4 regions of the Mesorhizobium sp. FG116 genome follow, and region 1 is predicted to be linked to each of the others. Evidence: riboswitches for the same ligand, from Rfam matches in the RefSeq annotation. Region 1 holds a riboswitch; each other region holds the start of a gene.
What was found. Region 1 has a riboswitch for cobalamin ahead of ACODTY_RS15435 (aromatic ring-hydroxylating oxygenase subunit alpha). Riboswitches for the same ligand answer to the same signal wherever they lie in the genome.
Positions count from the first base shown of each region.

Region 2: it holds a riboswitch for cobalamin, as region 1 does, so the genes downstream of both, ACODTY_RS16365 (CbtB domain-containing protein) here and ACODTY_RS15435 (aromatic ring-hydroxylating oxygenase subunit alpha) in region 1, are expected to answer to the same signal.
Region 3: it holds a riboswitch for cobalamin, as region 1 does, so the genes downstream of both, ACODTY_RS07995 (DUF1636 family protein) here and ACODTY_RS15435 (aromatic ring-hydroxylating oxygenase subunit alpha) in region 1, are expected to answer to the same signal.
Region 4: it holds a riboswitch for cobalamin, as region 1 does, so the genes downstream of both, ACODTY_RS00660 (TonB-dependent receptor plug domain-containing protein) here and ACODTY_RS15435 (aromatic ring-hydroxylating oxygenase subunit alpha) in region 1, are expected to answer to the same signal.

Region 1 is NZ_JBMDKS010000019.1:22,686-27,462, forward strand. It holds gene ACODTY_RS15420 (ArsR/SmtB family transcription factor) at 1-294, opposite strand, end outside; gene ACODTY_RS15425 (NAD(P)/FAD-dependent oxidoreductase) at 415-1,308, opposite strand; gene ACODTY_RS15430 (Rrf2 family transcriptional regulator) at 1,298-1,765, opposite strand; cobalamin riboswitch at 1,955-2,162, shown strand; gene ACODTY_RS15435 (aromatic ring-hydroxylating oxygenase subunit alpha) at 2,275-3,537, shown strand; gene ACODTY_RS15440 (FAD-binding oxidoreductase) at 3,557-4,660, shown strand; gene ACODTY_RS15445 (hypothetical protein) at 4,663-4,777, shown strand, end outside.
Region 2 is NZ_JBMDKS010000021.1:3,394-8,170, reverse strand. It holds gene ACODTY_RS16375 (hypothetical protein) at 1-432, opposite strand, end outside; gene ACODTY_RS16370 (CbtA family protein) at 377-1,132, opposite strand; gene ACODTY_RS16365 (CbtB domain-containing protein) at 1,143-1,352, opposite strand; adenosylcobalamin (AdoCbl) riboswitch at 1,355-1,496, opposite strand; gene ACODTY_RS16360 (histidine phosphatase family protein) at 1,609-2,175, shown strand; gene ACODTY_RS16355 (pyridoxal phosphate-dependent aminotransferase) at 2,217-3,323, opposite strand; gene ACODTY_RS16350 (sulfotransferase) at 3,462-4,777, opposite strand, start outside.
Region 3 is NZ_JBMDKS010000007.1:40,888-45,664, reverse strand. It holds gene ACODTY_RS08015 (NADH-quinone oxidoreductase subunit C) at 1-317, opposite strand, end outside; gene ACODTY_RS08010 (NuoB/complex I 20 kDa subunit family protein) at 324-905, opposite strand; gene ACODTY_RS08005 (NADH-quinone oxidoreductase subunit A) at 896-1,261, opposite strand; gene ACODTY_RS08000 (winged helix-turn-helix domain-containing protein) at 1,591-2,790, shown strand; cobalamin riboswitch at 2,820-3,024, shown strand; gene ACODTY_RS07995 (DUF1636 family protein) at 3,062-3,466, shown strand; gene cobW (cobalamin biosynthesis protein CobW) at 3,469-4,506, shown strand; gene cobN (cobaltochelatase subunit CobN) at 4,538-4,777, shown strand, end outside.
Region 4 is NZ_JBMDKS010000001.1:149,165-153,941, reverse strand. It holds gene ACODTY_RS00665 (ABC transporter substrate-binding protein) at 1-617, opposite strand, end outside; gene ACODTY_RS00660 (TonB-dependent receptor plug domain-containing protein) at 662-2,557, opposite strand; cobalamin riboswitch at 2,729-2,924, opposite strand; gene purE (5-(carboxyamino)imidazole ribonucleotide mutase) at 3,095-3,592, shown strand; gene ACODTY_RS00650 (5-(carboxyamino)imidazole ribonucleotide synthase) at 3,592-4,674, shown strand.

The DNA of each region.
Region 1 (4,777 bases):
AAGGCGGCCGGTCCAGAAGCGCTGGTAATGGCTCAGCCACTCATGCGCGCTGGCGAGAGGGCCGGGTTCGAGGCGGCAGAAATGCGTGCGCCCGCGAACCTCGCGGCGAATGAGGCCGGCATTTTCCAGCGCCTTGATGTGCTTGGACGCGGCGGCGAGGGAAATGGAAAAAGGCTCGGCCAACTGGCTGACCGTGCGTTCGCCCGAGGCGAGGTCGCTCAGCATATGACGACGCGTGGCATCGCCAAGGGCGTGGAAGATGGTGTCGAGCTGGGGTGCGAATAATTCAACCATGCGGTTGAATATCTGCCTGTCGAAAATGAAAGTCAACCGATTGGTTGAATATTTTTCGAAATGAATGAAGGGCAGGGGTTCGGGCCGAGTTCGGCTCGGCTCGAAATGGCCTTGTGTGAGTTAGAAAACCAAAGAGCGATGGGCGGAAACGCCCGCAGTGACGCCATCGGAACTGGCCCATGTGACGCTGTGTGCGCCGCGCGTGATGTCGCCGGCGGCGAAGATGCCGGGAACGCTGGTTTCCTGCATTGAACTGGTGCGGATGACGGTGCCGACAGGGTTCGTGTCCATGACGCAACCGAGTTGTGTGGCGATGTCGCTGTTCAAGTGGTTCTGCGGAGCGACGTAGAGCGCGTCGAGGGTGGCAAGCCTGCCGTCGGCAAGCTCGATGGCGGAGAGGCTTGTTCCGTCGCCGTGCAGGGCTGTAACTCTGGTGGGCTCAATGACGACGCCGCGTTTTTCCAGTTCGGCAAGCGTGGCGCTGTCGGGCAGGGAGGCGCCGTTGAGGTAAAGGGTCGTCGGTCCCCATTCGGCAATCAGCATCGCCTGATGCAGCGACTTCTCCGAGGAGTACAGCACGCCGAGGCGCTGGTTGCTGAATTCATAGCCGTGGCAATAGGGGCAATGGATGACGCTGTTGCCCCAACGCTCAGCGATGCCGGGAACATCGGGCAGCTCGTCCGAGATGCCGAAGGCAAGTACCAGCCTGCGGCCTGAAAGGGTTTCGCCGGTCGCCAATTCAACCGAGAAGCCGTCAGTCTGCCCGCTGGCGCGGGTGGCCTTGGCATTGACGAAGGTGGTTGTTGGATAGGCTGCGACCTGTGAGCGGGCGGTGGCGAGCACTGCGCCCGGATTGCTGCCGTCTTGCGCGAGGAAGCCGTGCGAGTGGGCGGCGAAGCGGTTGCGCGGCGCACCGGTGTCGACAATGGCGACCGAGCGGCGCGCGCGGGCGAGATAGGTTGCAGCGGACAGGCCGGCAAAGCTGCCGCCGATGACGATGGCATCATGAAGCATGAATGGTCTCCAGATCGTGGGATGCGCCGCCTCTGGCGAGCATGCGGCGGTGGAAGTCCGCGCTGAGGGCGGCGAGGGTGACTTCGCCGAAGCGGGCAAGCAGGAACGCTTCGGCGTCGTCGAAAGCCTTGCTGAGCGCGGCGTTGACGGATTGTTCGACGAGACAGCCGGGCGCTTCGGTGCGGTTGCCCATGGCAAGCAGGGAGGGATCGCCGAGCGCATGATAGATGTCGCGCAGGGTTACCTTTGACAGGTCGCAGGCAATGGACCAGCCGCCGCCGTGGCCCTTTTCGGACTGGACGTAACCTTGATCGCGCAGGCCGGCCATGATGCGGCGAATGACGACCGGGTTGGTGGTCATCGCCTTGGCGAGTGTCTCGGAAGTGACGGGGTGGCGGTGTTCGGCCATGTGCAGGAGGACATGGAGCACGCCGGAAAGTCTGCTGTCTCGTTTCATGTAACTTCATATGTTTCATGATTTGGATTATTTCAAGACCGAGGCTGAGTCTTTTTTCCAACTGCGATTCGGATGGGGCGAAGGCACCTGAGGATCATCTGCGCGCAGATGCGCCTCGATGGTTCGTTGATATCGCCTTTGCGCCAGAGCGATGTCGCATTCGTGGACTCGGTGGACCGGCGTTCATGGTCTGATGAAACCGTTCAAGGTGCCGCTTCGGTTTTGGCTGAAGCGGATAATTGGGAAGCCGGTTTGATGCCGGCGCTGCCCCCGCAACGGTAGCGGAGTTGAAAGTCCCGACGGATGCCACTGGATCTGATGATCCGGGAAGGTGTCGGGATGGTCCTGCAAGGGACGGCTCCGAAGCCCGGAAACCAGCCTTGGACTGTTTAACCTGACTGATCGCGGTGGGCGGTCGAGAGGCAGAGCGGTTCGGGCAAGATGCGCCTGCGCCCATCTACCCCTGAAATCACCACCAGTTCAGTCCTTGTGCCTTTGCGAGGACGGACATGGACATACGCACCGGTGACGCACGTAACGAAATGCTGAGGCTGATCTGCAGCAGGCGGAAGGGTTTCAGCCTGGAGCAGCCTTTTTATAACGATCCTGAATTCTTCCGGCTGGACATGGAAATGATCTGGTACCGGGACTGGCTGTTCGTTGGCCATGACTGCGAGATCGCCAAGCCCGGCAGCTTCTTCACGGTGCAGGTGGGCGATTACCCGGTGGTGGTGGTGCGCGGCCGCGACGGCGTGATCCGCGCCCTGCACAATTCATGCCGGCATCGCGGCAGCCGGGTGTGCAACACGCACAAAGGCACGGCGGCTCGTCTTGTGTGCCCCTATCACCAGTGGACCTACGATCTCGACGGCTCGCTGGTATTCGCGCGGCAGATGGCCGATGGATTTTGTAAGGAAGACTTTGGGCTGAAGCCGGTCGCCTGCGAAAGCGTCGCCGGCTACATCTTCATTTGCCTGGCGGAGAAGCCGGCGGATTTCCGGCCCTTCCGGGCGATGATGGAGCCCTATTTCGCGCCGCATAATCTCGTCGATGCCAAGGTCGCGCACGAGACGACCATTGTGGAGAAGGGCAACTGGAAGCTGGTGTGGGAGAACAACCGCGAGTGCTATCACTGCGCGGGCAACCATCCGGAGCTTTGCAAGACTTTCCCCGAAGCGCCGACTGTGACCGGCGTCAACGGCGCGGAAAGCGACCCGGAAATGCTGGAACATTGGGCCAAATGCGAGGCGGCTGGTCTGCCGGCGCGTTTCCGGATTGACCCGGACGACCAGTATCGCGCCACGCGCGCGCCGCTGCTTCGGGATGCGGTGAGCTATACGACAAGCGGCAGGCCGGCGGTGCGCCGGCATCTTTCAGATGCTGTGAGAGCGGACCGCATCGGGACGCTGATGCTTTACCACTACCCGACCACCTGGAACCACGTGCTGATCGACCACGCCATTACCTTCCGCGTCATTCCGCTCAGCGCCACCGAGACGGCGGTGACGACGAAGTGGCTGGTGCACAAGGACGCGGTCGAGGGTGCCGACTACGATCTGGCCGAGCTCATCCATGTGTGGACCGAGACCAATGACGAGGATCGCCGCATCGTCGAGGAGAATGCGTTCGGCATCAAGTCGCCGGCCTATGAGCCGGGGCCGTATTCGGAACTGCATGAAGGCGGCGTGATCCAGTTCCTCGACTGGTATGCGGGCTTCATCGAGCCGCGGCTGGCGGGCGGCGTCGAGCCTACGCTGCGCAACGTGGCGTGACGAGGCAGCCATGAACGCCATGACCGATCTCAATCTCTATCGCCATCTCGACGAGATGACGCCGTGGAACGACCGGCTGCAGGTGCTGGAAGTGATCGGCATCGTCGACGAAGCGCCGGACGTGAAGACCTTCGTCTTCCGCTCCGACGCGCAGACATGGTTCCGCTACAAGCCCGGCCAGTTCGTCACGCTGGAACTGCCGGTGGGCGACGAGCCGGTGATGCGCACCTATACACTGTCGTCGTCGCCGTCGCGGCCGTTTTCGATTGCCGTGACGGTGAAGGCGCAGGCGGGCAGCATCGGCACGCGCTGGATGTTCGATCACCTCAAGGTTGGCGCGCGGGTGAAGGCCTTCGGGCCGGCGGGTGACTTCTCGCACCACGTCTATCCGGCGGCGAAGTATATGTTCGTCTCGGCAGGCTCCGGCATCACGCCGATGATGTCGATGCTGCGCTGGCTGAACGACTGCGCGCCATGGACGGACGTTTCCTTCGTCAACTGCGCGCGGCGGCCGGAAGAGATCATTTTCCGCAAGGAACTGGAACTTTTAGGCAGCCGCATGCCGGGGCTGAACCTCGGCTTCCTGATCGAGGAACGGTCGAGCCGCGAAAGCTGGTTTGGCCATATGGGACGCATCGACGCCGTGCGCCTGCCGCTCCTCGCGCCCGACTTCCGCGAACGCGAGGTGTTCTGCTGCGGGCCGGAACCGTTCATGCGCGCCGTGCGCGAGATGCTGGAAACGTCCGGCTTCGACATGCAGCACTACCACGAGGAAAGCTTCGGCAAGCCGGTCGTTGCGCCGGTGCCGGCGCCGTTTGCCGATGATGCGTCACCAAGCGCTGGGATAGCGCCGTCGCAGGAGGCTGTGGCGATCCGTTTCGGCGCTTCCGATGTTGAGGCCGAGTGTCTGCCGGGCCAGACGGTGTTGCAGGCGGCGCGGGCCGCTGGTGTCAGGATTTCAGCCGCCTGCGAGTTCGGACTCTGCGGCACATGCAAGGTCAAGAAGACGTCGGGCGAGGTTGAGATGAGCCACAATGGCGGCATCCTCGATGACGAGATCGCGGAAGGCTACATCCTGGCCTGCTGCTCCAAACCACTCAGTTCAATCGAAATCGAGGCTTAGGCATGGGAACCTACATGCGACCGGACATGTTCAAGGGCAGGGCGGAGCGAGCGCCCGCCTGGCCTTCGCCGAAGACCCAGCCTGAGGACGTGTTCCTTGCCTGGCTGCTTGAACTTC
Region 2 (4,777 bases), on a different contig from region 1:
GCGCATATAGGCGAGCAGTTCGCGAGCTGCTGAAAGATAAGCGTGACTGCATTCGTTGAAGGGACTGGTTTCGTCCTTTAGGCTGCCGGGCACCAATCCCCAAAGGCAGTATGTGTACTGGATCGCGCCGAAGTTCTTGAGGCGATGGAATGTTTCGTCAGTCCGGCTTTGGCGTTCAGCTAGATCGAGAATTTCGCTGCGGTATTTCGAAATTACCGCCATCTGGCCGTGTGAAAGGCTGGCTATCGGTAGGCCACTCATATCGCCGTCGGACGTTCGCCGGTGGGCGAATGCGTCTGTGGACGCCAGCACGGTCAGGCCGAGGCAAATGCTGACAGCGGCGCATTTCGATTTCGAAATGCGCCGCTGCATGATTTTAACGCAAGGCTGCGCGGCGGCGGTCGGAACGGCTTGCAAAGCTTTTTTCTGCAAGGGCGCCGAACGCCAGGCCGATAACAGTCCAAAGCACGGCGTGCATTCCGAGCGACGAGGTGCGGAAGCGCCAGAGCAGATCAGCCGAATAGCCTTCCGGGATCTCGTTGATCGTCGGCAGCGCATATTGGACGACGACCATAATGGCGATGAAGGCCGCAGCGCCGACAATACCGGCATTCCAGGCTCCATATTGGGCCCACAGGCGCCGAGCCAGTGCGACCGCCGCAACGGAAGCTGCAATCGAGACCAACAACATCACGAAGAACAGTTCGGTTCGCGCGCCGATTGTTTCAGGATTGCCCACGGCCGGCGGAGTTGCCGGGTATTTCAATGCCGGCGCAAGGACGACCGCAATGAATGCGCCCAGCGCGAGCAGGGCGGCTGTGGCGCGCGGTCCGAGCGGGCTGATCCGACCGTAAACATAGGCAAACACAAGTGCGAACAATCCGCCGATGGCAGCGCCATAGATGACGGAACCCGTCAGCAGGCCGATGCCCGCCTGTGTTCCACGGCTAACCAATTCGGGCTCTTCTTCAGCCGGTTGCCCGGATGCAGCCGCTTCCGCCGAGGCCATCTGCTCTTCATAAGCAATGGCGCGGTCGACCTGGGGTTCACCGAAAATGCGGGCGAATCCAAACGCAAATAGTCCTGCCAGGATGCCGACCAGCATCCCGCGCAACAAAAGACTTCCAACCATTTTCAGTCTCCTAGTGGCAGGGGAAACCGAGCAGATGGCGGGCGTCATGAACGAATTCATGCGTGTTCAGCCCCGAGACAAGCGTCATAGCGCCCTCTTCGGAACCAATGAAGTAAATCGCGATCAGCATGAGCAGTCCGCCGAAAAGCGCCCAAGGCAGAATTTCGCGCACAGGAATAGGCTGAGGTAGCGCACTTGGTGCGTAGGCGACATCGGACATTTCATAGCTCCTGGGATACTGCGTCCCGTTGATTCAGTGCCTGGTAGCGGGAAAGTCCTGACTCTCGGCAAAGTGCCGATCACAGTGGCGCGACCGTGCCGGATTCCCACCGGCTTCCAAACCCGTTACCTACAAAAAACAGTACCGGCGCGGCTCATGACTGTCAATGAAATGCGCAGTCGATCAGAGATCGACGCTTTAAATCCGGGCGCACAAAGCACTAGGGTCTCCGGGTCTAAAAATTGGATTCATCATCATGACGGCGCGCTTGACCTTTTTATGCAGTGGGGCAACCGAGGCCAATCGGAAGGGGACATTTCCGCTCAATGAACCGCTGGTGCAGAACGCTGCCGATGCCGCGGTTGCGCAGGCAGGTAGATTGCCCAGGGCCGACCGCGTATGGACCAGCCCGCTTTTACGCGCGACGCAGACGGCCACAGCGTTCGCATTAGCAAGCGAGCCGATTGAGGCGCTCCGCGATCTGGATTTCGGTCGATGGGCAGGAAAGAAGCTTTCAGACCTGCAGAAATCGGAGCCGGAAGCGCTTGCCATTTGGCTGAACGACCCGGAAGCCGCGCCCCCTGGCGGCGAATCGCTGACCACGTTGGTTGCGCGGATCGTGCCTTTCCTGGGTGAGATCATGGTGCTGAAGGGGCACACGATTGCGGTTACGCATCCGGCGGTGATTCGCTCAGCGCTTGTCACTATCCTGGGGGCGCCGATGCGAGCATTCTGGAAGATTGATGTTGAGCCTCTAAGCGTAACCGAACTCACCAGTGATGGCAGGCGTTGGGCGCTAAGGATAAACGGCCGGAGAGCCTAACTGACTGAATCAAAACTTAATATGAGCTGCCATCCACTGCGTCAGTTGCCCCGTGCGGTAGCGAGAGCACCCGGCAATTCTTCGGCAAAAATATCCAGTTCGTGATCGAGGCCGACACTTACACGGATGCAGCGGTCGAGCCCCGGCGCCATCGGTTTGCGGATAAAGACATCGCGCGCGAGCATCGCTTGCAGCACCTTGAGGGCAAAAGCGCCATCACGTCCGCAATCGATGGTGACGAAATTCGTCGCGGATGGAAGCGGCACCAGACCGTTGTCTGTAGCGGCCGTCGCGATCCGCTGCCTGCCTGCATCCACCTGACTTACGACTTTGGCGAGGTACGCTTGGTCTGCCAAGGCGGCTTCGCCGGCGATCTGAGCCATGCGGCTGACGCCATAGTGATTTCGGATCTTCTCGAACGCAGTGATTACCTGCGCTTCACCGACGGCATAGCCGCAGCGTATGCCCGCCAGGCCATAGGCTTTCGAGAACGTCCGCATCCTGACAACATTCGGCCGGGCAACATCTATTGGCGGTACGGCCGAGGCCGGGCCCAGTTCGCAATAGGCTTCGTCAAGAATGAGCATGGTGGTTTCGGGCAAGACGTCGATGAAGTGTTCGATTTCTGCCGCTTCCCACCAGCTTCCCATCGGGTTGTCCGGGTTGGACAGATAGACCAGCCGCGCATTCTCCCTGCGAACCGCGGAAAGCAGGCCGTCCAGGCTCTCCTTGTCATTCTCATAGGGTACTGTAACCAGCCTTCCGCCGACGCCAGCGACATGGAAATTGAAGGTTGGATAGGCCCCAAGCGATGTAACCACTGGTTCGCTGGGGGCGAGATACATGCGGACGATCAGGCCGAGCAGGCCATCAATGCCTTCGCCGACGACAATATTCTGCGGTTGGACACCGTGGTGTGCCGCCGCAGCGACCTTCAGGTCATGATTGTCAGGGTCGCAGTACATCCACATGTCACGGGCGACATCGCGCATCTTCGCAATGACAGTGGGCGAAGGGCCAAAACTGCTTTCATTGGCGCCAATACGCGCACGGAAAATCCTGCCGCTGGCACGTTGCTGCGCTTCTGGCCCGACAAAAGGGACTGTAGAGGGCAGTGCTTCGATAAGCGGGGTGAGGGGAGGTAGCATGAAATACCTGTTCGGCTTGGGTCGGTTCAATGGCTGGAAATTTATTATGACCTTTCCAGTCCTGCGATAATACCGTGCCGTCAAGGTGTGGGGACAAATACCTGCACCACGCAGGCGGTTGCGCACATATGCCGGAACCTAGGTCAATCGCTCGATCAGGGGTTGGAGCTTGTCGCCGTAACGCTTCCAGAGATCGATCGAGCCTTTGTACATCGGCTGGCGTACCTGTGCGGCCGAAGCAGTACGCACCGGTCTGTCGGTTTCATGAAAATTCAGGCAAGCGTTGTTCCAAGGCAGCCCAAGATGGCTGATCAGTGCTCGCGTCTGGGCCTCCTGATCCGCGACGAAATCCTCGTAGTGCACCTCATGGATCACGCCGGGCAACACCTTGCGCCAATGCGCCATGATGTCGGTGTAAAGGTTGTGAAAATCTGCCAGTTCCTCAAGGTCGTAGCTGTAGGCGTGGCTGTCGCCACGGAAATGCGTCTTGAAGATCGACAGGCAGGTTGCCACTGCATCACGCCTACAATGAATGATCCGGGCGTTCGGTAGCATCATGTGCAGAAAGCCGATCAGCATGAAATTGCCCGGCATCTTGTCGGTGACGTGCTTGCTGTCCGGATAAAGGGCATGCAGCATCTGAACATAGTCTTTGCCCGCATCGGCAAAGGCCCGGTCGGGCATATGTGCAACGCCAGCCGGAAAGCCTCCCTTCATATCGACAGGAAAGTTCCCGCCCACAGCCATTTTAAGGATCGATAGTTCGCCGGCGCCACGGACCTCTGGGTGACTCGCGATGATCTGTTCTACCAGCGTGGTGCCGGAACGCGGCATTCCGACGATGAAGATCGGCGTCTCGTCTCTAACCGCACTCGGTTTGTGCTCAGTGAAGAACTCAGCGTCAAAAGCCGCCTTCATTGCCTCGAAATCGGCTCGCGTGCGTGCCTTGTCGTAATTTAGCCGCCTGCGATTTAGTGCGTTGCCCTCGGTGAAGAAATCGAAAGCCTTGTCGTAGATTTTGAGGTCATCATGGGCTTTGCCAAGACCAAAAGAGAGCTGCATCCGCTCAACGCTGTCGGCGGCGGATCGCTGGTGCTGCGCCTGCATCGCTGCAAGTTCGGCGTCGGCGTTTTCTTGGTGCTTGACGCGGGAAAGCATGAGCCACGCTTTTGCCAAAGCGGGTTGCACCCCCAAGGCGGCGCGAAATTGCGTCATTGCCTCTGCGATCCGGCCCTTTTCCATCAAGCATACGCCAAGTCCGTATAGAAGGTCGGCATCCTTGGGCCGAATCGACAAGGCTTCGCTGAACACGTCAATCGCGGCGTCCAACCGTCCAGCTTCCTGCAGAGTCTCCGCCAATCCGATTCTGGCGCGCATATGAAATGGATGCAGGGCGATCGTGGTACGAAACGTCTCTTCAGATTCCTCGAATTGACCGAATTGACGCTGCATGG
Region 3 (4,777 bases), on a different contig from region 1:
TAGACGTCGGTGATCGACGGAACCAGCGTATCCTCGCTCGCCTCGACCCTGACGCGGATGCGCAAATTCTGCTTCGGCGACAACAGGTGATAGACGACATCGAAGCGCTTTGCGCGGGCCGGATAGTCCGCCCCGCTGACGTCGATGATCGACACGAACTGGCACTTCGCGTCGTCGCGCAGGAAGCGCACGACATCGACGATATCGCCGGCCTTCACCGTGATGCTCAGCTCGCCATAAGCAACGACGCTTTCCAGAATATCGGCGTCGAGCTTGTCGTTGAGATATGCGGCAAGATCGTTGAGGCGTTCACTCATTGTCGATCACCGCTCGATCGTGCCGGTACGGCGTATCTTCTTCTGCAACAGAAGAAGGCCATACATCAAAGCTTCCGCGCTGGGCGGGCAGCCGGGCACATAGATGTCCACCGGAACGATGCGGTCGCAACCGCGCACCACGGAATAGGAATAGTGGTAGTAGCCGCCGCCATTGGCGCACGAGCCCATCGAGATGACGTAGCGCGGCTCCGGCATCTGGTCGTAGACCTTGCGCAGCGCCGGCGCCATCTTGTTGGTCAGCGTGCCGGCGACGATCATCACGTCCGACTGGCGCGGAGACGCGCGCGGCGCGATGCCGAAACGCTCACTGTCATAGCGCGGCATGGCGGAGTGGATCATTTCCACGGCGCAGCACGCCAAGCCGAAGGTCATGTACATCAGCGAGCCGGTGCGCGCCCACGTGATCAGCGCCTCGGTAGACGTGACGAGAAAACCCTTGTCGGCGAGCTCATCATTGATGCCGACGAAGAAAGGATCGTCAGACCCGATAGGCTTTCCAGTCCTCGGGTCGAGAATGCCTTTGGGCTGCGGCGCAACCAGCGTGCCGGAACTGTCGCTCAATCCCATTCGAGCGCCCCTTTCTTCCACTCATAGGCAAAGCCGATGGTCAGCACGGCTAGGAACACCATCATCGACCAGAAGCCGAGCATGCCGATCTCCCCGAAGGAAACCGCCCACGGAAACAGGAAGGCCACTTCGAGATCGAAGATGATGAACAGGATGGACACCAGATAAAAACGCACGTCGAATTTCATGCGCGCGTCATCGAACGAATTGAACCCGCACTCGTAAGCTGAAAGCTTTTCCGGATCTGGATTGCGATACGCCACCAGGAACGGTGCTATGATCAGGGCCAGTCCCACGACCAGCGCCACGCCGATGAAAATCACGATCGGCAGATACGAACTCAGCAATGCGTTCATGCTGCGACTTTCCGTTAGCGGCTACCCCGCCTGAAGCTATAGCAGCAGGCCATGATACGGAAGCGCGACAGTTAATCGCTGAACCGCTTGCCGGTCCCATGCTGCAACGCGGCGAGGGTTAGCGCAGCCGGTTGCCCGAAGCAAGTCAAACCTTGGCCAAAAGATGGCGCTCGCACGCTTATGAAGCAAAACTGGTCATTCCAGCTCTTGTTTGATTTCCTTCACTTTTTACTCCACTTTTACTCCTGACAGTATTGTGGCGATTTCGCTGCTAGCATGGGCGGAATCAACTTCCCGCACCGCACGGCCAGCATCGACGAAAAAGGCGCATGAAAGAGACGTTTTCTCTCGCACAGGCACGACGCATCACGCTGGCTGCACAAGGCTTTGGCCTACCCCGCCCGGTCGGCCCTGTCGACCGCAGGCACTTGACCAGAACCCTGTCGCGCACCGGCCTGCTGCAGATCGATTCCGTCAGCGCCGTGGTGCGCGCGCATTACATGCCGCTTTACTCAAGGTTAGGCTCATACCCATTTTCCCTGCTCGACAATGCCACCCAGTCGCGCAAGCGGCTGCTGTTCGAATATTGGGCGCATGAGGCGTCCCTGCTGCCCGTCGAGACTTATCCCCTGATGCGCTGGCGCATGCAGCGCGCCGAGCGCGGCGACGACATATATGGCGCGCTGGCGAAGTTCGGCCGCGAGCGCGCCGACTATATTGAAGGTATCTACCGCGAGGTCGCCGCTCGTGGCCCGATTGCCGCATCCGATCTCGAAGGCCAGAAGGGTTCCGGCGGCTGGTGGGGCTGGAGCGAAGCCAAGCATGCCTTCGAATGGCTGTTCTGGGCTGGCCGCATCACCACCGCCTATCGGCGCGGCTTCGAGCGCCTCTATGATTTACCCGAGCGCGTATTGCCGCCGGCAATCCTGAACATGCCTACTCCATCGCCTGCCGATGCGCACCGCGAACTGTTGCGCATTTCCGCACGAGCCCACGGCATCGCCACCGCCGGTTGCCTGCGCGACTACTTCCGCCTCTCCCCGGCCGATATCAAGGGCCGCATCGAGGAACTCGTTGAAGAAGGCGATCTGATCCCCGTCCGTATCGAGAGCTGGGCAAGGCCGGCCTATCTCCACAAGGATGCACGCCTGCCGCGCAGGGTCGAGGCACGTGCCCTGCTTGCGCCTTTCGATCCACTGGTCTTCGAACGCACCCGCACCGAAAGCCTGTTCGGTTTCCGCTATCGTATCGAAATCTACACACCGGCGGAAAAGCGGCAGTACGGCTACTACGTCCTGCCCTTCCTGCTCGGTGATAGGATCGTGGCGCGCATCGACCTTAAAGCCGACCGTCCGGCAGGCGTCTTGCGTGTTCATGCCGCCTATGCTGAACCGGGCGCGCCGCCCGAGACGGCATCCGAACTGTTCAAGGAATTGCAGCTCATGCAGGGCTGGCTTGGCCTCGACCGGATCGAGGTCACGCCTGCTGGCGATCTCGGCCCGTCGCTCGCCGCTATCAAAGCGTCGTAACCACGCGTTGACACGCCCACCTCCTCAAGCCTAAATCCGCCACAGACGGTCTCCTCTCCAAAAGAGGGGAGCTAAGAGGGAATGCGGTGCGAGGCTTTACGACCTCAAATCCGCGGCTGTCCCCGCAACTGTAAGCGACGAGCCAAGCCGGACACCACTGGGCAGAGCCCCGGGAAGGCGGCAGCAAGGCAACGACCCGCGAGCCAGGAGACCTGCCGTCTGCAGAAAAGAATCCGACCGCCTGGCGGGTGTCCCGGGCAAGGAGCACGCTTTGGATTGCGACGGCAATTTTTCAGGTGAATCAGATGGCCGCGCCGCGGTTACGGTTGTGGTCTGCACATCGTGCCGTGACGAGACCGGTGCCGACTCTCACCCCCGCGCCGGTGAGTTGCTTGCTGAAAGCGCACGCACCGCAGCCACTGGCCGAAATGTCCATATCCGCACCGTCGAATGCCTCGGCAATTGCAAGCGCCGCCTGAGCGCCTCAATCCTGCGCGCCGGCGGTTGGAGCTACGTCTTCGGCGATCTCGCGCCGACAAGCGGCGCCGATCTCGTCGAGGGTGCCGAACTTTTCGCCGCCAGCCCCGATGAGCTCATGCCGTGGCGCGGCCGCCCAGATTGCCTCAAGCGTGGCCTCGTCGCCCGTATCCCTCCCCTCCATTTGTTGAAGGACTGACTATGACCGCCACAGCTACGCGCGTTCCCTGCACCGTCGTCACCGGCTTTCTCGGCGCGGGCAAGACCACGCTGATCCGGCACCTGCTTGAGCATGCCAAAGGCAAGCGCCTCGCCCTTATCGTGAACGAATTCGGCGACATCGGCGTGGACGGCGAAATCCTCAAGGGCTGCGGCATCGATACCTGCCCCGAGGAAAACATCGTCGAACTGGCCAATGGCTGCATCTGCTGCACCGTTGCCGACGACTTCGTTCCGGCGCTCGACCAGATCCTTTCGCGCACACCCAAGGTCGATCATATCCTGATCGAGACGTCCGGCCTCGCTTTGCCGAAGCCGCTCGTCCAGGCCTTCCAGTGGCCAACGGTCAAGAGCCGGGTCACCGTGGACGGTGTCATCGCCGTGGTCGACGGTCCAGCCCTTGCCGCCGGCCAAGTCGCCTCGGACATGGACGCTCTCGCAGCCCAGCGCGCCAGCGACGACTCCCTCGACCACGACGACCCCGTCGAAGAAGTTTTCGAAGATCAGGTCGCCTGCGCCGATCTCATCATTCTCTCCAAGGGCGACTTGATGGACGCCGCCGGTTCCGCCCGCGCCAACGCCATCATCAATGAGCACATCACGCCCGCCGTGAAGGTCGTGCCGTCCGTACAGGGCAAGGTCGATCCGTCGGTTCTTCTCGGTCTCGGCCTCGCCGTCGAGGAAGACATCGAGAACCGCAAGTCGCATCACGACGGCATGGGCGACCACGAACACGACGACTTCGACACCTTCATCGTCGATGTCCCCTCGATTTCAGATCCGGAAGATCTGGCCCGGCGCGTCGCGACTGCAGCGGAAGAAGAAAACGTCCTTCGCGTGAAGGGGTTCATCGATGTCAGCGGCAAGCCGATGCGGCTGCTTGTTCAGGCCGTCGGCCCGCGCGTCAACCACTACTATGACCGCGCCTGGACCCCTGCCGACCAACGCCGCTCGCAGCTCGTCGTCATCGGTTTGAAAGGACTGGATCGCCCGGCCATCGAAAAGATCCTGATAGGATAACAATGAAAGCGTTCACCGTCGGGATGCCGCAATGCATATCCTGACCACCACATCCGCCTCGCTCGACGAGATCGCCGAGCCGATCGATCTGCGGCAGACGCCGGCGGATGTGGTTGCGCTGTCTTTTACCGACAGTGACCTTGCCGGCTTGGCCTCCGCCTGGAAAGCCGATGCGCAGCGGTTGCCTTCCATGCGTCTCGCCGCATTGCGCGACCTACGTCACCCGATGTCGGTCGATCTATGGATCGACAGCGTGGCCCGCCACGCCAAG
Region 4 (4,777 bases), on a different contig from region 1:
CCGACGATACCGAGCTTCTCGGCAATATTGACGAGGCCGGCGGCATTGAAAATCTCGTTGGCCAACGTGCCCCCGCCGGTCGTGTAGCTGTTGGCATCGTAAAGGGCGATGGAGCGCCCGGACGGCCTTTGCGCCTTAAGCTCGGCAAGGCCGGCATCCAGTTCGCCGACAAGTTCGCCGGCGCGCTCCTGCCGCTGCAAAAGCTCGCCGACACGCAGGATACTCTCGCGAATGTCCTCGAACGAGCGCGACGGCGCGAACTCCTCGACCTTCACGCCGAGCTCGCGCAACAGGTTGACCGTAGCCCTTGACGAAAACGTGCCGGCCAGCACCAGATCAGGCTCCATCAGGAAGATTTCTTCGGCCAGCGCGTGGTTGATGGCGAAGGCTTCAGCCTCCTTCGCCATCGCCGAGGAATTTGGGTCGCGCGCCAGTGCGGAAACCGAGTGAAGCTGGCCATCGCCGGCTATGAGCATGGCAAGCTGGTCCGTGCACACATTCATCGACACCACCCGCCGCGGAGCCGGCTCGGCGGCAGCCACGGGCGACGCCACCAGCGCCGCCAAGAGGGCAGCGCCGAAGTAGCAACCGATGAAACCGGCCCACGAGCCGTTCACATTCCCCTCCATCGCCTGCGCCGTCCGCGCTCCTGGACCGCCCCCTAGAATGACCTTGTGAAAGTCAGGCTAAGCGTTCGCCCCGGAGAACGGAACCCGGCCTTCGTCTCATACTTCTCGTCGAAGATGTTCTGGGCCGAGAACTTGAGTTGGGACTGGTCATCAAAGGCGTATTGCGCGCTGAAATCGGCGGTCACATAGGCCGGCAGCTTGACCGTATTGCCGGCATTGGCAAAGCGTGACGTCACATAGAGCAACTCACCGGTCAGGCTCAGCTTTTCATTCGGCGTATAGGTCAGCCCCGCTGTTCCCCTGAAGCGCTCGCCATAGGCAACGTACTTGCCATGCACTCCGGGGCTTTCGTTGAGCGGCTCGCGGATATCGACCGAAGCCTTGCCCGACCATTCGTCGCTGAAGCGATGCTGAAGCGTCGCCTCGAAGCCGGTGATGGTTACGTTCTCGACATTGGAGGGTTGCCAGATGAAACTTCCTGGAAACGACTCCGCCCAGTTGATCTGGTCCTCGACCTTTATCTGGTAAAGGGCGGCGTCAAGGCTTGTGTCCTCGCTTGCCTGCCAATTCACGCCGGCCTCGTAAGACCGCGAGCGCTCAGGCCGCAAATTCGGATTACCCGGCGTCCACGGATCGGGATAGTACAAGTCATTGAACGTCGGGGCGCGGAAACCGGTGGCATAGGAAGCCCGCGCCACAAGGCCGTCCAGCAATTCGTAGCTGGCGCCAAGATTGTAGGTCGTCTGGCCGCCGAATTGTCCGTCGTGGTCATAGCGGACCCCGCTATCGAAAGTCAGCCGGTCATATTCGAGTGAATACTGGCCAAACACCGCCGCCAGATCACGCTCCTTCTTCGAATAGTCGACGCCTGCAACGGAACTGCCATCGACCGAATCGCGATAGGCTTCAGCACCAAGCTGGAAAATGTGGCTCGCGGTATCGGTCTCGAACGTCTTCTGGGTCGAAGCCAGCACGCCATAGCGGCTCGTATCGAAATCATCGCCATCGACCGCTCCCCTGAAATTGGAGGAATTGTCGAGCGCGGTGGTTAGCTCCACTGTCGATTCCCACGTATCGGAATGCTTGAGACGCGCACCGATCCGTCCGGAAAAATTCGTTGTGTCGGCCTCGTTGGCTGCAGCCCGGTCGTACTGGTTTCTGCCGCGCGCAAAAATGCCGTCCGTGTAGATCGTTCCCCACGCAAGATCCTTGGACAGCGAGAAATTGGCCGTTCCACGGATAAACCCGTCATCATCCGGCTCGTGGCCATAGGTCGTCGGCAGCGTGAAATCATAGCCGCGCGTGCCGAGCAGGCTGGCGCCAAAGGCAAATCTGCTGCCATTTCCGGTCTCTCCTCGGATATCGCCGGAAAGCGTGCCTCCCCAAGGATGCATGATGCCCGCCGTCAGGCTGCCGCAGGTGCTTTTGCCATTGTCACAATCGCCGCCCTGTTTGGTGATGATATTGATGATGCCGCCAATCGCATCGGCGCCGTACTGCGCGGAGTGGCCGCCTTTCGCAATTTCGATGCGTTCGATCGAAGCCAGCGGAATGCTGGACAGGTTGAAGGTGCCGGAAGTGGCGGAAGACGCCCTCACGCCATTTACCAGCACAAGCGTCTGGTTGGCGCTGGTGCCGCGCAACGACACGCTGGAATCGGCTCCCAGGCCGCCATTCGAAGTCACCGTCACGCCGGCATAGGTTTTCAACAGCGCCGGCAGGTCCACCGCCGGGGATTTCTCGATGTCTTTGGTCTCGATCACCGCAACCGATGAGGTCGAACGCTCGAGCGACGACGCCCGACGCAGCGGCGTGGTGATCACGATGCGCTCAAGCTCGGTCGTGGCACCGCTCTCGGCTTGCTGGGCAAACGCCCCGCCGGTCAAGGCAAGCGCGCATGCGCTTGCGGCAAATAGTGTCTTTTTCATTCCAGTCCCCAAAGTCTCGGGGCGACGCTTCGCCCAAGGTTCATTTCGAACCGCGGCTGGTTGGGGCAGGCTGGAATGCAAACAATCCCCCTGCGGCCATTCCGGCGCGCGGCAACACACACTTGTGTCACCGCAACGGACGGCCGCGCCTGACCACACCCCGTGGTCATGCATGGGTGACGGGAACAGGCAGGTCTCCTGACTTCCGTGTCGTCGCTTCCTTCCGCCTTCCCGGCATTACCGCCAGTGGCATCGTGGAAGAAGGCTCTACGGTTACAGTTGCGGGGGCAGTCCGGCTTCGGCCGATCGTTCGGCCAACCGTGTTCCCTTTTGATCCGTGCTTGGAACCAGTTCCGGTAGCAACGCTATCTGTTGCCAAGGCGCGCTGTCAATTCCACCAGCGCTGCCCAATAGCGAGGTTGCGTCAATGCGCCGCTTGGCGGTCGGCAATCGCAATCCGCCCTCAACCGGGCAGAGCGTCCTTGCGACAGCAGGCGAATTCCGCTACGTCGCCGCTTTGTTGACGGGAGCAAGGCCTTGAGCGACCAACGCGCCGATGTCGCCATCATCATGGGCAGCCAGTCCGACTGGGAAACCATGAGGCACGCCGCCGAGACGCTTGCAGCGCTCGGCATCCCCCACAAACGGCTGATCGTCTCCGCGCACCGCACGCCCGACCGCCTCTATGATTTCGCCAAAGGCGCGCGCGAAGCCGGCTACAAGGTCATCATCGCCGGCGCCGGCGGCGCGGCTCACCTGCCCGGCATGACGGCGGCCATGACGCCGCTGCCGGTGTTTGGCGTCCCCGTCGAATCGAAGGCGCTGTCCGGGCAGGATTCGCTGCTCTCCATCGTGCAGATGCCGGCCGGCATTCCTGTCGGTACGCTCGCCATCGGCAAGGCCGGTGCCGTGAATGCGGCTCTTCTTGCAGCCGCCGTCCTCGCGCTCAACGATGCAGCACTTGCCGGACGGCTCGACGCATGGCGCGAGGCCCAGACGGCCAAAGTCGCTGCCGAACCGGAGGATCAGCGCTGATGCTCGCGGCCGGATCGACCATCGGCATCATCGGCGGCGGCCAGCTTGGCCGCATGCTGGCGATGGCCGCCGCGCGTCTCGGCTACCGCACAGTGGTGCTCGAACCGCAGGCGGATTGCCCAGCCGCACAGGTCGCCAATCGCCAGATCACCGCCGCCTATGACGATCCCGCAGCTCTTGCCGAGCTTGCCGCCGCATCAGCCGTCGTCACCTATGAATTCGAAAACGTCCCCGTCGCCGCGGCCAACGTCCTGGCCGCGACCGTGCCGGTCTACCCGCCGGCGCGCGCCCTTGAGGTTGCGCAGGATCGCATCGTCGAAAAGACATTCTTGAACGGCATCGGCATCGCCACTGCCAAGTTCCAGCCGGTCGACAATGACGGCGACCTCGCCAATGCCCTTGCTGCCTTCAATGGCAGCGGCGTGCTGAAAACCCGCCGTATGGGTTACGACGGCAAGGGCCAGCGCGTATTCCGCAACATGGAAAGCGGCGGCTTTGCCGGCGTTTGCGAGACGATGGGCAACGTCCCGCTGATCCTGGAAGCTCTGGTCGGCTTCGAACGCGAAATCTCCGTGATCGGCGCGCGTGGCACCGACGGCAGCATCGTGACCTATGTCCCGGCCGAGAACATCCATCGCGAAGGCATATTGCGCTCATCGACCGTGCCGGCCGCCATATCAGCCGCCACCGCCGATGCGGCCCGCGAGGCCACGGCGAAGATTCTCGACGCCCTGGATTATGTCGGCGTCATCGGCGTCGAGTTCTTCGTTCTGGGCGACGGCTCGCTTCTTGCCAATGAAATCGCGCCGCGTGTCCACAATTCCGGTCATTGGACGGAAGCCGCATGCGTCATTTCCCAGTTCGAACAGCACATGCGCGCCGTTGCCGGCCTGCCCTTGGGCGACCCGCGCCGCCACAGCGATTGCGTCATGGAAAACCTGATCGGCGACGATCTGGCCCGGGTTCCTGCGCTTTTGACCGAAGCTGACGTGCTGGTTCACCTCTACGGCAAGGCCGAAGCCCGGCCGGGGCGCAAGATGGGGCACTTCACCCGCCTTGTCCGGCGGCCATCGGCAGGCTGATTGGCAATCAACATCCGGTTTGGGCACTACGCGAAGGTTGACATAAACAAGAGTCCTCGTTTATGAGCCTGTCACGAATTGAGCGCGCACTTGGGGCGCGCTT